Aromatoleum petrolei: one gene and its partner. The protein of the gene in region 1 interacts with the protein of each later gene in a pairwise test. Links are inferred from orthologs where the notes say so. Each region holds a gene or a part of one and is shown in the gene's direction. Other genes may lie near its edges.

Region 1 (5,384 bases):
GCCTTCATCGCGCCCGGCAGTTCCGGCATTTCCGAGGCGACGCGCGCCTTCCAGTCCGGCGAAATCACGAGCGGCAACAGGTCCGGGTCGGGGAAATAGCGGTAGTCGTGCGCATCTTCCTTCGAGCGCATCATGCGCGTCTCGCCGGTGTCGGGGTCGAACAGCACCGTCGCCTGCTGGATCCTGCCGCCGTCCTCGAGGGTGTCGATCTGCCACTGCACCTCGTAGTCGATGGCCTGCTGCAGGAAGCGGAAGGAGTTGAGGTTCTTGATCTCGCGGCGCGTGCCGAGCGGTCCGCCGGGGCGGCGCACGGAGACGTTGGCGTCGCAGCGGAAGGAGCCTTCCTGCATGTTGCCGTCGCAGATGTCGATCCAGCGCACCAGCGCGTGCAGTGCGCGCGCGTAGGCGACGGCCTCGGCGGAGGAGCGCATGTCGGGCTCGGAGACGATCTCCAGCAGCGGCGTGCCGGCGCGGTTCAGATCGATGCCGCTCATGCCGTGGAAGTCCTCGTGCAGCGACTTGCCGGCATCTTCCTCGAGGTGGGCGCGGGTGAGCTGCACGGTCTTCTCGTACGCTTTGTCACCCTCGCCGACTCGGATCGTGATTTCGCCGCCCTGCACCACCGGCAGCTCGAACTGGCTGATCTGGTAGCCCTTCGGGAGGTCGGGGTAGAAGTAGTTCTTGCGCGCGAACACGCTTTTCGGCGCGACTTCGGCGCCGATCGCGAGGCCGAAGCGGATCGCACGCTCGACCGCGCCGCGGTTGAGCACCGGCAGCACGCCGGGCAGCGCGATATCGACGGCGCAGGCCTGCACGTTCGGCGCGGCGCCGAAGGCGGTGCTGGCGCCGGAAAAGATCTTGGAGGCGGTGTTGAGCTGGGCATGTACTTCCAGCCCGATGACGACTTCCCAATCCGATCTGCTCATAGTCCTGTCTCTTGATTCGCTGCGGTCAGGTGCACTGGCCGCTAGACCGGTCCACCAGGATCGGCCATACATATTCGAACGTGCCGCGGGTGCAGCGTTTCGCGCATTCGGAGAATGCGACGGTGACCTGTTCGCCCTGTTCCCACATGCGCACGGTGCAGCCGTCGCGCGCCTGCAGCTCGACGTGCGGCTCCTTGAGCACCTGCCTGAAGTCGGCCAAGTCGAACTTGCAGCTGCCGCGCTTGGGGACGTCGACCGTGGCGGCGAAGGCGCGCACCTCGGAGTAGCTGACGTCCAGCACGGCGCTGCCGCCGTAGCCGACCTCGTCCTTGAAGTGGCAGTCGGTCTTGACGGAGAGCGGGCGCACCGGCATGGGCTTCAGCCGGCCGCGCTGCAGTGCGCGCTCCGGTTCGGCCTCCGCAGCGGATTGCGCCGGGGAGGGCGTGGTCGCAGCGGGCTCCGTCTTGCGCTCGGGCGGGGTCGCGCAGGCGCCCAGCAGCGCGAGGGCTGCGAGCGCGAGCGCGCGGACGGCGGGATGAAGGCGGCGCATGGGACGCTCAGCCCGGACGGCGCAGGTGCCAGTCGGTCGCGTGCTGGTACTGGTGCGCGGTGCCCAGCAGGCGCGCTTCGCCGAAGTAGTCGCCGATGAGCTGCAGGCCGACCGGCAGCTTGCCGGCGCCGAAGCCGCAGGGATGCGACAGGCCGGGCAGGCCGGCGAGGTTTACGGCGATGGTGTAGATGTCCGACAGGTACATCTGCACCGGGTCGTCGGTTTTCTCGCCGATCGCCCACGCGGTGGTCGGGCTGGTCGGGCCGGCGATCACGTCGCATTGCCGGAAGGCGGCCTGGAAGTCCTGCGCGATCAGGCGGCGCAGCTTCTGTGCCTGCAGGTAGTAGGCGTCGTAGTAGCCGTGCGACAGCACGTAGGTGCCGACCAGGATGCGGCGCTTCACTTCGGCGCCGAAGCCTTCGGCGCGGCTCTTCGCGTACATCTCGGCGAGGTCCCGGTATTCGGCCGCGCGGTGGCCGTAGCGCACGCCGTCGAAGCGCGACAGGTTGCTGGAGGCCTCGGCCGGGGCGATCACGTAGTAGGCGGGGATCGCGAGTTTGGCGTTCGGGAGGCTCACCTCGACGGTGCTCGCCCCGAGCCTGCGGTACTGCTCGAGCGCGGCCTCGACCGCGGCGCGCACGTCCTCAGCCATGCCTTCGGCAAAGAATTCGCGCGGCAGGCCGATCCGCAGGCCCGCGAGCGGTTTGTCGGAGGCGGGTGCGGCGATCTCGCGCGCGTAGTCCTCGGCGGGGCGCTCGAGGCTCGTGGAGTCACGCTCGTCGAAGCCCGCCATCGCGGTCAGGAGCTGTGCGCAGTCCGCAGCGGAGGCGCCGAAGGCGCCGCCCTGGTCGAGCGAGCTGGCGTAGGCAATCATGCCGTACCGGCTGACGACGCCGTAGGTGGGTTTGATGCCGGTGATGCCGGTGTGGCCGGCGGGCTGGCGCACCGAGCCGCCGGTGTCGGTGCCGGTGGCGATCGGCGCCAGGCGCGCGGCGACCGCGGCGGCCGAGCCGCCTGAGGAGCCGCCAGGGATGCGCGTCGTATCCCAGGGGTTCTTCACCGGGCCGTAGTGCGAGTTCTCGTTCGACGAGCCCATCGCGAACTCGTCCATGTTGGTCTTGCCCAGGTTCACCGCGCCGGCGGCCTTGAGCAGCGAGACGACGTGCGCGTCGTAGGGGCTGACGAAGTTCGACAGCATCTTCGAGCCGCAGGTCGTGAGCACGCCTTCGGTGCAAAATACGTCTTTGTGCGCGAGCGGGATGCCGGTGAGAGGACCGGCCTGGCCGGCGGCGATGCGCGCGTCGGCGGCCCGCGCGGCCTCGATCGCGCCGTCGCGGTCGACCGTGATGAAGGCGTTGAGTGTCGGGTTGTGCGCGGCGATGCGGTCGAGGAAGAGCGTCGCGAGCTCGACGCTGGAGATCTTCTTCGCGTCCAGCGCGGCGCGCAGTTCGGTGAGGCTGGCGTTGATCATGGCTTACTCGATGACCTTCGGGACGAGGTAGAGGCCCGCTTCGGTCTGCGGGGCGACGCGCTGGAAGGCCTCGCGGCGATCCCGTTCGGTCGCGACGTCGTCGCGCAGGCGCTGAGCGACATCCTGCGGGTGGCTCATCGGCTCGACGCCGCTGGTGTCGACTGCCTGCATCTCTTCGATCAGGCCGAAAATTCCATTCAGTTTGGTGCGCGTGGCCTCGACTTCGCCATCGGCGAGCTCGAGCCGCGCGAGTGCGGCGATGCGCAGGACCTGTTCAGTGGTAAGCGACATGAGGAAACAAAACCCGCTTAAATCACAAAGATTTGTAGGTTATCATACTCGTTTGCCGCCAGTCCGGCCGGGCTTGTCGCCCCCCCATCGCCCACCCTCCTCACCGGTTTCGGGATTTTTCCGCATGTTTGGCTTCCTGCGTTCCTATTTCTCCAACGATCTGGCCATTGACCTTGGCACCGCCAACACGCTGATCTACGTGCGCGGCAAGGGCATCGTGCTCGACGAGCCGTCCGTCGTGGCGATCCGTACCGAGGGCGGGCCCAACGCGAAGCGCACGATCCAGGCGGTCGGCCATGCGGCGAAGCAGATGCTGGGCAAGACGCCGGGCAACATCACCGCGATCCGCCCGATGAAGGACGGGGTGATCGCCGATTTCGTCGTCACCGAGCAGATGATCAAGCAGTTCATCAAGAAGGTGCATGACTCGCGCATGTTCTCGCCCTCCCCGCGCATCATCATCTGCGTGCCCTGCGGTTCGACCCAGGTCGAGCGCCGCGCGATCCGCGACGCGGCGCTCGCGGCGGGCGCCTCGCAGGTGTATCTGATCGAGGAGCCGATGGCGGCGGCGATTGGCGCAGGCCTGCCGGTGTCGGACGCGACCGGTTCGATGGTGGTCGATATCGGCGGTGGCACCACCGAAGTCGGCGTGATCTCGCTGGGCGGCATGGTGTATGCCGGCTCGGTGCGCGTCGGCGGCGACAAGTTCGACGACTCCATCGTCAATTACATCCGCCGCAACTACGGCATGCTGATCGGCGACACGACGGCGGAGAACATCAAGAAGGAAATCGGTTCGGCCTTCCCGGGCTCGGAGGTGCGCGAGATGGAAGTGAAGGGGCGCAACCTCGCCGAGGGCATTCCGCGCAGCTTCACGATTTCGTCGAACGAGATCCTCGAGGCGCTCACCGAACCGCTGAACCAGATCGTGTCGGCGGTGAAGATCGCCCTCGAACAGACTCCGCCCGAACTGGGCGCGGACATCGCCGACCGAGGCATGGTGCTTACCGGCGGCGGCGCGCTGCTGCGCGATCTCGACCGCCTGCTGATGGAAGAGACCGGCCTGCCGGTGATCGTCGCGGAGGAGCCGCTGACCTGCGTCGCGCGCGGCTGCGGCATGGCGCTCGAGAAGATGGACAAGCTCGGCTCCATCTTCGCGTCCGAGTAATTCGCGCCGTCACGACGGGCCTCCGGACTCGTCGCGCTCCGCCGTCCACGCATCACGATGTCCCTCGCCGGTCATCCGTCGCCACCCATCTTCAAGCAGGGACCCACGCCGCTCGTGCGGCTGCTGGTGCTCGTCTCCATCTGCCTGGCGATGCTGGTCGCCGACCTGAAGTTCCGTTACCTCGAAGTGGTGCGCCAGGCGCTGTCGGTGGCGACCTGGCCGCTGCAGATGGCCGCGGCGGCGCCGGCCGATTTCGTGCGCAACGCCGCGGTGTATTTCGCGACGTTGGTCGAGGTGCAGAAGGACAACTCCGCGCTGCGCGGCCGCGAGCTGGAAGCGGCGCAGCGCCTGCTGCGCTTCGAGCAGCTGGAGGAGGAGAATCGCCGCCTGCGCGGGCTCCTCGACATGGGGGCTTCGGTGGCGGCGAAGAGCGTGGCCGCCGAGATTCTCTACGATGCGCCGGACCCCTTCGACCGCAAGGTGATCCTCAACCGCGGCAGCCAGCAGGGCGTCGAGGCCGGCATGGCGGTCGTCAACGAGCAGGGCATGATCGGCCAGGTCACGCGGGTGTATCCGGTGCAGGCGGAGGTCACGCTGATCACGGACAAGGACCAGGCAGTGCCGGTGCAGGTCGCGAGGAACGGCTTGCGCGGCGTGCTCGCCGGGGCGGGACAGGGGCGCCTGGAACTGCGCTTTACCTTGTCGGGCGCGGACGTGCGCGTGGGCGACCGGCTCGTGACCTCGGGCCTCGACGGCCTCTTCCTCGCCGGCCTGCCGGTCGCCGACGTCGTGAGCGTGGATCGCGACGCGCAGACCTTCGCGGTGATCGTGTGCGAGCCGGTCGCCGGCGTCGAGCGCACGACCCAGGTGTTGCTGCTCGGACGTGCCGAGTCGCCGCCGCCGCGTCCTGCGCCGGAGCCGGAACCCGGGCCGAGCAAGGGTCGCAAGGGTTAAGGACAGCCATTCATGCAGCCGACC
Region 2 (5,485 bases), 780 kb from region 1 along the record:
TCACCGGCGCCGTGTCGGCCGCCCAGAACGTGATCAAGTGCGTGCGCCGCTGCGGCCTCGAGGTCCTGGACCTGATCCTGCAGCCGCTTGCGTCGAGCTACGCGGTGCTGACCGAGGACGAGAAGGAACTCGGCGTTTGCCTGGTCGACATCGGCGGCGGCACCACCGACATTGCGGTGTTCACGCACGGCGCGATCCGCCACACCGCGGTGCTGCCGGTCGCGGGCGACCAGATCACCAACGACATCGCGATGGCACTGCGCACGCCGACCTCGGAAGCGGAGGAAATCAAGATCCGTCACGGCGTCGCCATGCACACGCTGGCCGACCCCGAGGAGATGATCGAGGTGCCCGGCGTCGGCGACCGCCCGCCGCGTCCACTGTCGCGCCAGCGCCTCGCGGACGTGATCGAGCCGCGCGTGTCGGAACTGTTCGAGCTCGTGCAGGCCGAGCTGCGCCGCAGCGGCTACGAGGAGCTGCTCTCCTCGGGCATCGTGCTGACGGGCGGTTCGTCCGTGATGCTCGGCATGGTCGAACTCGGCGAGGAAGTGTTCCACATGCCGGTGCGCGTCGGCGCGCCGCAGTACTCGGGTGGCCTGGCGGATGTCGTGTGTCACCCGCGCTATGCCACGGCCATGGGTTTGGTCATGGAAGGCCATGCCCAGCGTCGTCGCGGCATGCTGGCGCGCGAGACGCGCAGCGTGAAACAGGTGTTCGGACGCATGAAGGCGTGGTTCGAAAAGAATTTTTGACGTAACGGCGTGGAATTTTTCAGCCAAATTGAATGAGTTGTTGATCTGACTCCCTTATTTAGTTGTAAACTTTTGATTTATTACTAAATGTAGGTTTGGCGGCAGCTCGGTGCATATCGGGGTTGTTTTTCTGGAGGCGAGGCAAATGTTTGAAATCGTTGAGAAGGAGCAGACCGGCACGATCATCAAGGTGATCGGCGTCGGCGGTGCCGGCGGCAATGCCGTCGACCACATGATCAGGGAAGGGGTGCAGGGCGTCGAATTCATCGTCGCCAACACCGATGCGCAGGCGCTCAATCGCTGCCTCGCCCCGAACAAGATCCAGCTGGGCAGCTCCGGCCTGGGTGCGGGTTCCAAGCCCGAAGCCGGCCGCGCGGCCGCGCAGGACTCGCGCGACGCGATCGCCGCGGCGCTCGATGGCGCCCACATGTGCTTCATCACCGGCGGCATGGGTGGTGGCACCGGCACCGGCGCAGCGCCCGTCGTGGCGGAGATCGCCAAGGAGATGGGCGTGCTGACCGTCGCGGTGGTGACCAAGCCCTTCGACTTCGAGAACCGCCTGCGCGTTGCCGAAAGCGGTGTCGAAGAGCTGACCCGCTACGTCGACTCGCTGATCATCGTCCTCAACGACAAGCTGCTCGAGGTGTATGGCGACGACGCCGGCTTCGAGGACTGCTTCCGCTCGGCCGATAACGTGCTGCGCAGCGCCGTCGGCGGTATCGCCGAGATCATCAACGTGCCTGGTCTCGTGAACGTCGACTTCCAGGACGTGCGCACCGCGATGGGCGAGATGGGCCGCGCAATGATGGGGTCCGCCGAAGCCTCCGGCATGGACCGTGCGCGCATCGCCGCCGAGCAGGCCGCCGTGAGCCCGTTGCTCGAGGGCACCGAGCTGTCCGGCGCACGCTGCGTGCTGATCAACATCACCGCCAGCCGTTCGCTGAAGATGTCGGAAGTGCGCGATGCCGTGAAGACCGTCCAGGCCTTCGCCGCACCCGAAGCCTTCGTCAAGTACGGCACCGTGTTCGACGAGTCGATGGAAGACCGTGTCCGCGTCACCGTCGTCGCCACCGGCCTCGGCGTGCCCCGTGCCGCGCGCCAGCCGGTGATGCAGGTTGTGCAGGGCACCGGTACCTACGGCCCGTCGGTCGGCGGCATCGACCTGACCAATCTGGACGTGCCGGCGGTCATCCGCACCAATCGTCGCACGCAGGTCGAGGCGATGAGCGCCAACGGCATGGGGACGTACGACATCCCGGCCTTCCTGCGCAAGCAGGCCGACTGAGCATTACCGGCTCCGCCCATAACGGGCGCGTGCTGCGGACCGTCGCCTCCGGTCTGCGGCACGCGCCCGTTTCCGTTCCCGCGCCGGGCACGGAGGCGTGACGGCAATCCGCGGCAACGCTGTGTTGCATGTTGCGTTGCAACCAAGCTTACCGTGTGATCGTTGCTGTGCGTGCTAAACTGCTGTCGTGTAACGGGAATTCAACAATGATCAGGCAGCGCACCCTTAAATCGCTCATCAAGGCCACCGGCGTCGGGCTGCACGGCGGACGCAAGGTCCAGCTGGTGCTGCGTCCGGCTGCGCCCGATACCGGCATCGTCTTCCACCGCGTCGATCTCGATCCGGTCGTGGATTTTCCGGCCGACCCGTATTCCGTGTGCGACACGCGCATGTGCTCGGGTCTCGAGCGTGACGGCGCCAAGGTCGGCACCATCGAACACCTCATGTCGGCCCTTGCCGGCCTTGGTATCGACAACCTGCACGTCGACGTCGACGCCCCCGAAATCCCGATCCTCGACGGTAGTGCGGGTCCGTTCGTGTTCCTGCTGCAGTCCGCGGGCATCGAGGAGCAGCAGGCGCCCAAGCGCTTCCTGCGCGTGAAGAAGGCCGTCGAGTATCGCGAGGACGACAAGTGGGTGCGCCTCGAGCCCTACGACGGCTTCCGGCTGGATTTTTCCATCGTGTTCAACCACCCCGCGATCGACAAGACCTCGACGCAGGTGAGCATCGATTTTGCCGAGCATTCCTATGTCCGCGACGTCGCCCGCGCGCGCACCTTCGGATTCATGCAGGACGTGGAGTTCATGCGTGCCAACGGCCTCGCGCTCGGAGGCAGCCTGGATAACGCGATCGTGATGGATGAATACCGCGTGCTCAATGCCGAGGGCTTGCGTTACGTCGATGAGTTCGTCAAGCACAAGGTCCTGGATGCGATCGGCGACCTCTACGTGTGCGGCCATCCGCTGCTCGCCCGCTATTCCGCGCACAAGGCCGGCCATGCGCTGAACAACCAGGTCCTGCGCGTGCTGCTCGAGGACAGCAGCGCCTGGGAGATCGTGACGTTCGAGCAGGACGCCGCGACCCCGGCGGCGGTCAGCCACCAGTTCGAACTCTCGCTCGCCGCCTGAGTCGCCTGCGATGCTGGTGATCCGGCTGTTCGCCATCCTCGCCGTGATCGGCATCGGCGGGTCGCTCGTCGCGTGGCTGCTCACCGGCAATCCCAGGTATCGACTGTGGGCGTGGAACTGCTTCCGTGCCGGTATCGTCGTGCTGTTCGTGTTCCTCGCACTATTCGCGCTCGAACGGGTGTTCGTCCCGTTCGCGTAGCCGTCGCCCGCGCGCCTCAACGGCGCGCGTGATTGTCTGGACGAAAGTCAGTCGCGGCGGCTGCGCCGCACCAGGCGCTCGAGCGACTCGCGCAGCGGCGAATCGGCCGGGAGCGTCGCCGAAAAATCCTCGATGCTGCGGCTGCCGCCTTCGGAGATCGTGCGTTGCGGCGGCGGGCGCCGCTCCTCGCGCGTCTCCAGCACCTTCACCTTCACCTGCACAGTCTTGATCGGCAGCCCTGCCGCTGCAAACTGCTCCACCAGTGACGGTGCGATCTGTTTGAGGCGCGCGGCCGCAGCGCCCCCATTGGCGAGCAGGACCAGCGTGTCGCCCTTCAGGTTGGCGACCGAGCAGGCCGACGAGAGCGCGGGCGGGAGGTGCTGCTGGAGCAGCGTCTGCAGGCGCATCAGGCGCGCCGCGTGGTCCTTCAGGCGAGCGAGCGCGTCGCCGGTGCCCAGGAAGCGCTGGATGAGCTGGGTCATGGTGATGCCGTAGTCGGAGTGCGCCCTGATGGTAGGTCGCACGTGCCCGGGCCGCAAGCGCGATGTTCCCGGCTGATCAGGCGGGTGGTCGCCGCATCCCCTGCGGGGGCTTGCGGCCGGCATGCTAAACTTCCCGCTTTGCCGAATCGGTCCCACCAGATACCCACATGATTTCCGGCCTGCTCAAGAAAATTTTCGGTAGTCGCAACGACCGCCTCATCCGCCAGTATTCCCAGACGGTACGCACCATCAATGCCCTGGAGCCGACGATCTCGGCCCTGACGGACGAGGCCCTGCGGGCCAAGACGGAAGAATTCAGGCAGCGCGTCGCGAACGGCGAAAGCCTGGACAGCCTGCTGCCGGAAGCCTTCGCGGTCGTGCGCGAAGCGGCGAAACGCGTCCACGGCATGCGCCACTTTGATGTGCAGTTGATCGGCGGCATGGTGCTGCACAGCGGGAAAATCTCCGAGATGCGCACCGGCGAAGGCAAGACGCTGGTCGCCACCTTGCCGGCCTACCTCAATGCGCTGACGGGCAAGGGCGTGCACGTCGTGACCGTCAACGACTACCTCGCCAGCCGTGACGCGGACTGGATGGGGCGCATTTACGGCTTCCTCGGGCTGACCACCGGCTGCAACCTGTCGCGCATGACGCACGAGGAAAAGCAGGCCGCCTACGGCGCGGACATCACCTACGGTACGAACAACGAGTTCGGCTTCGACTACCTGCGCGACAACATGGTGTATTCCACCAGCGAGCGCGTGCAACGTGGCCTCAATTTCGCGATCGTCGATGAAGTGGACTCCATCCTCATCGACGAGGCGCGCACCCCGCTGATCATTTCCGGCCAGGCCGAGGACCACACCGAGCTGTATCTCAAGCTCAACCAGGTGGCGCCGATGCTCACGCAGCAGGAAGGTGAGGGCGAGGACGTCACCAAGCCCGGCGACTACACGCTGGACCTCAAGGCGCGCCAGGTGCTCCTCACCGAGCAGGGTCACGAGAACGCCGAGCAGATCCTCACGCGCATGGGACTGCTGGCGGAGGGATCGAGCCTGTACGACCCGGGCAACATCCTCCTCGTGCATCACCTCTATGCGGCGCTGCGCGCGCACGCACTGTACTTCAAGGACCAGCACTACGTCGTGCAGAACAACGAGGTGGTGATCGTCGACGAATTCACCGGCCGCCTGATGGCCGGCCGCCGCTGGTCCGAGGGGCTGCACCAGGCGGTCGAAGCCAAGGAGGGCGTGCGCATCCAGGCCGAGAACCAGACCCTCGCCTCGATCACCTTCCAGAACTACTTCCGCATGTACGGCAAGCTCGCCGGCATGACCGGTACGGCCGACACCGAAGCCTACGAATTCCATCAGATCTACGGCCTGGAAACGGTGGTGGTGCCGACCAACCGTCCGATGCAGCGCCGTGACGACAACGACAAGGTCTATCGCACCGCCAAGGAAAAGTGGGATGCGGTGATCGCCGACATCCGCGAGTGCGTCGGCCGCGGCCAGCCGGTGCTGGTCGGCACGACTTCGATCGAGATCAACGAATTCCTCTCCGGGCTGCTGCAGCGCGAGAAGCTGCCGCATCAGCTGCTCAACGCCAAGCAGCACGAACACGAGGCGGAGATCGTCGCG

Evidence for each region. The genes of interacting proteins can lie anywhere in the genome.
Region 2: the proteins of ToN1_RS11865 (region 1) and ftsZ interact in binary tests that used the Escherichia coli proteins (3 or more experiments, as listed by UniProt). The link is inferred for Aromatoleum petrolei from one-to-one orthologs.

The regions. Positions count from the first base shown.
Region 1 is NZ_CP059560.1:2,592,909-2,598,292, reverse strand. What follows is about bases 2,520-5,384. They hold ToN1_RS11865 (rod shape-determining protein), read left to right. Parts: upstream 2,520-3,362; coding sequence 3,363-4,406; downstream 4,407-5,384. Other genes in these bases: mreD (rod shape-determining protein MreD), read left to right, coding at 5,373-5,384; mreC (rod shape-determining protein MreC), read left to right, coding at 4,464-5,360; gatC (Asp-tRNA(Asn)/Glu-tRNA(Gln) amidotransferase subunit GatC), read right to left, coding at 2,951-3,238; gatA (Asp-tRNA(Asn)/Glu-tRNA(Gln) amidotransferase subunit GatA), read right to left, coding at 2,520-2,947. In the rest of the region: Asp-tRNA(Asn)/Glu-tRNA(Gln) amidotransferase subunit GatB, read right to left, coding at 1-926; ToN1_RS11880 (hypothetical protein), read right to left, coding at 952-1,476; more of gatA, read right to left, coding at 1,484-2,519. UniProt on the Escherichia coli protein: Forms membrane-associated dynamic filaments that are essential for cell shape determination. Acts by regulating cell wall synthesis and cell elongation, and thus cell shape.
Region 2 is NZ_CP059560.1:1,806,444-1,811,928, reverse strand. What follows is about bases 1-2,967. They hold ftsZ (cell division protein FtsZ), read left to right. Parts: upstream 1-897; coding sequence 898-2,037; downstream 2,038-2,967. Other genes in these bases: lpxC (UDP-3-O-acyl-N-acetylglucosamine deacetylase), read left to right, coding at 2,244-2,967; ftsA (cell division protein FtsA), read left to right, coding at 1-752. In the rest of the region: more of lpxC, read left to right, coding at 2,968-3,164; ToN1_RS08285 (hypothetical protein), read left to right, coding at 3,175-3,363; ToN1_RS08280 (DciA family protein), read right to left, coding at 3,411-3,845; preprotein translocase subunit SecA, read left to right, coding at 4,013-5,485. UniProt on the Escherichia coli protein: Essential cell division protein that forms a contractile ring structure (Z ring) at the future cell division site. The regulation of the ring assembly controls the timing and the location of cell division.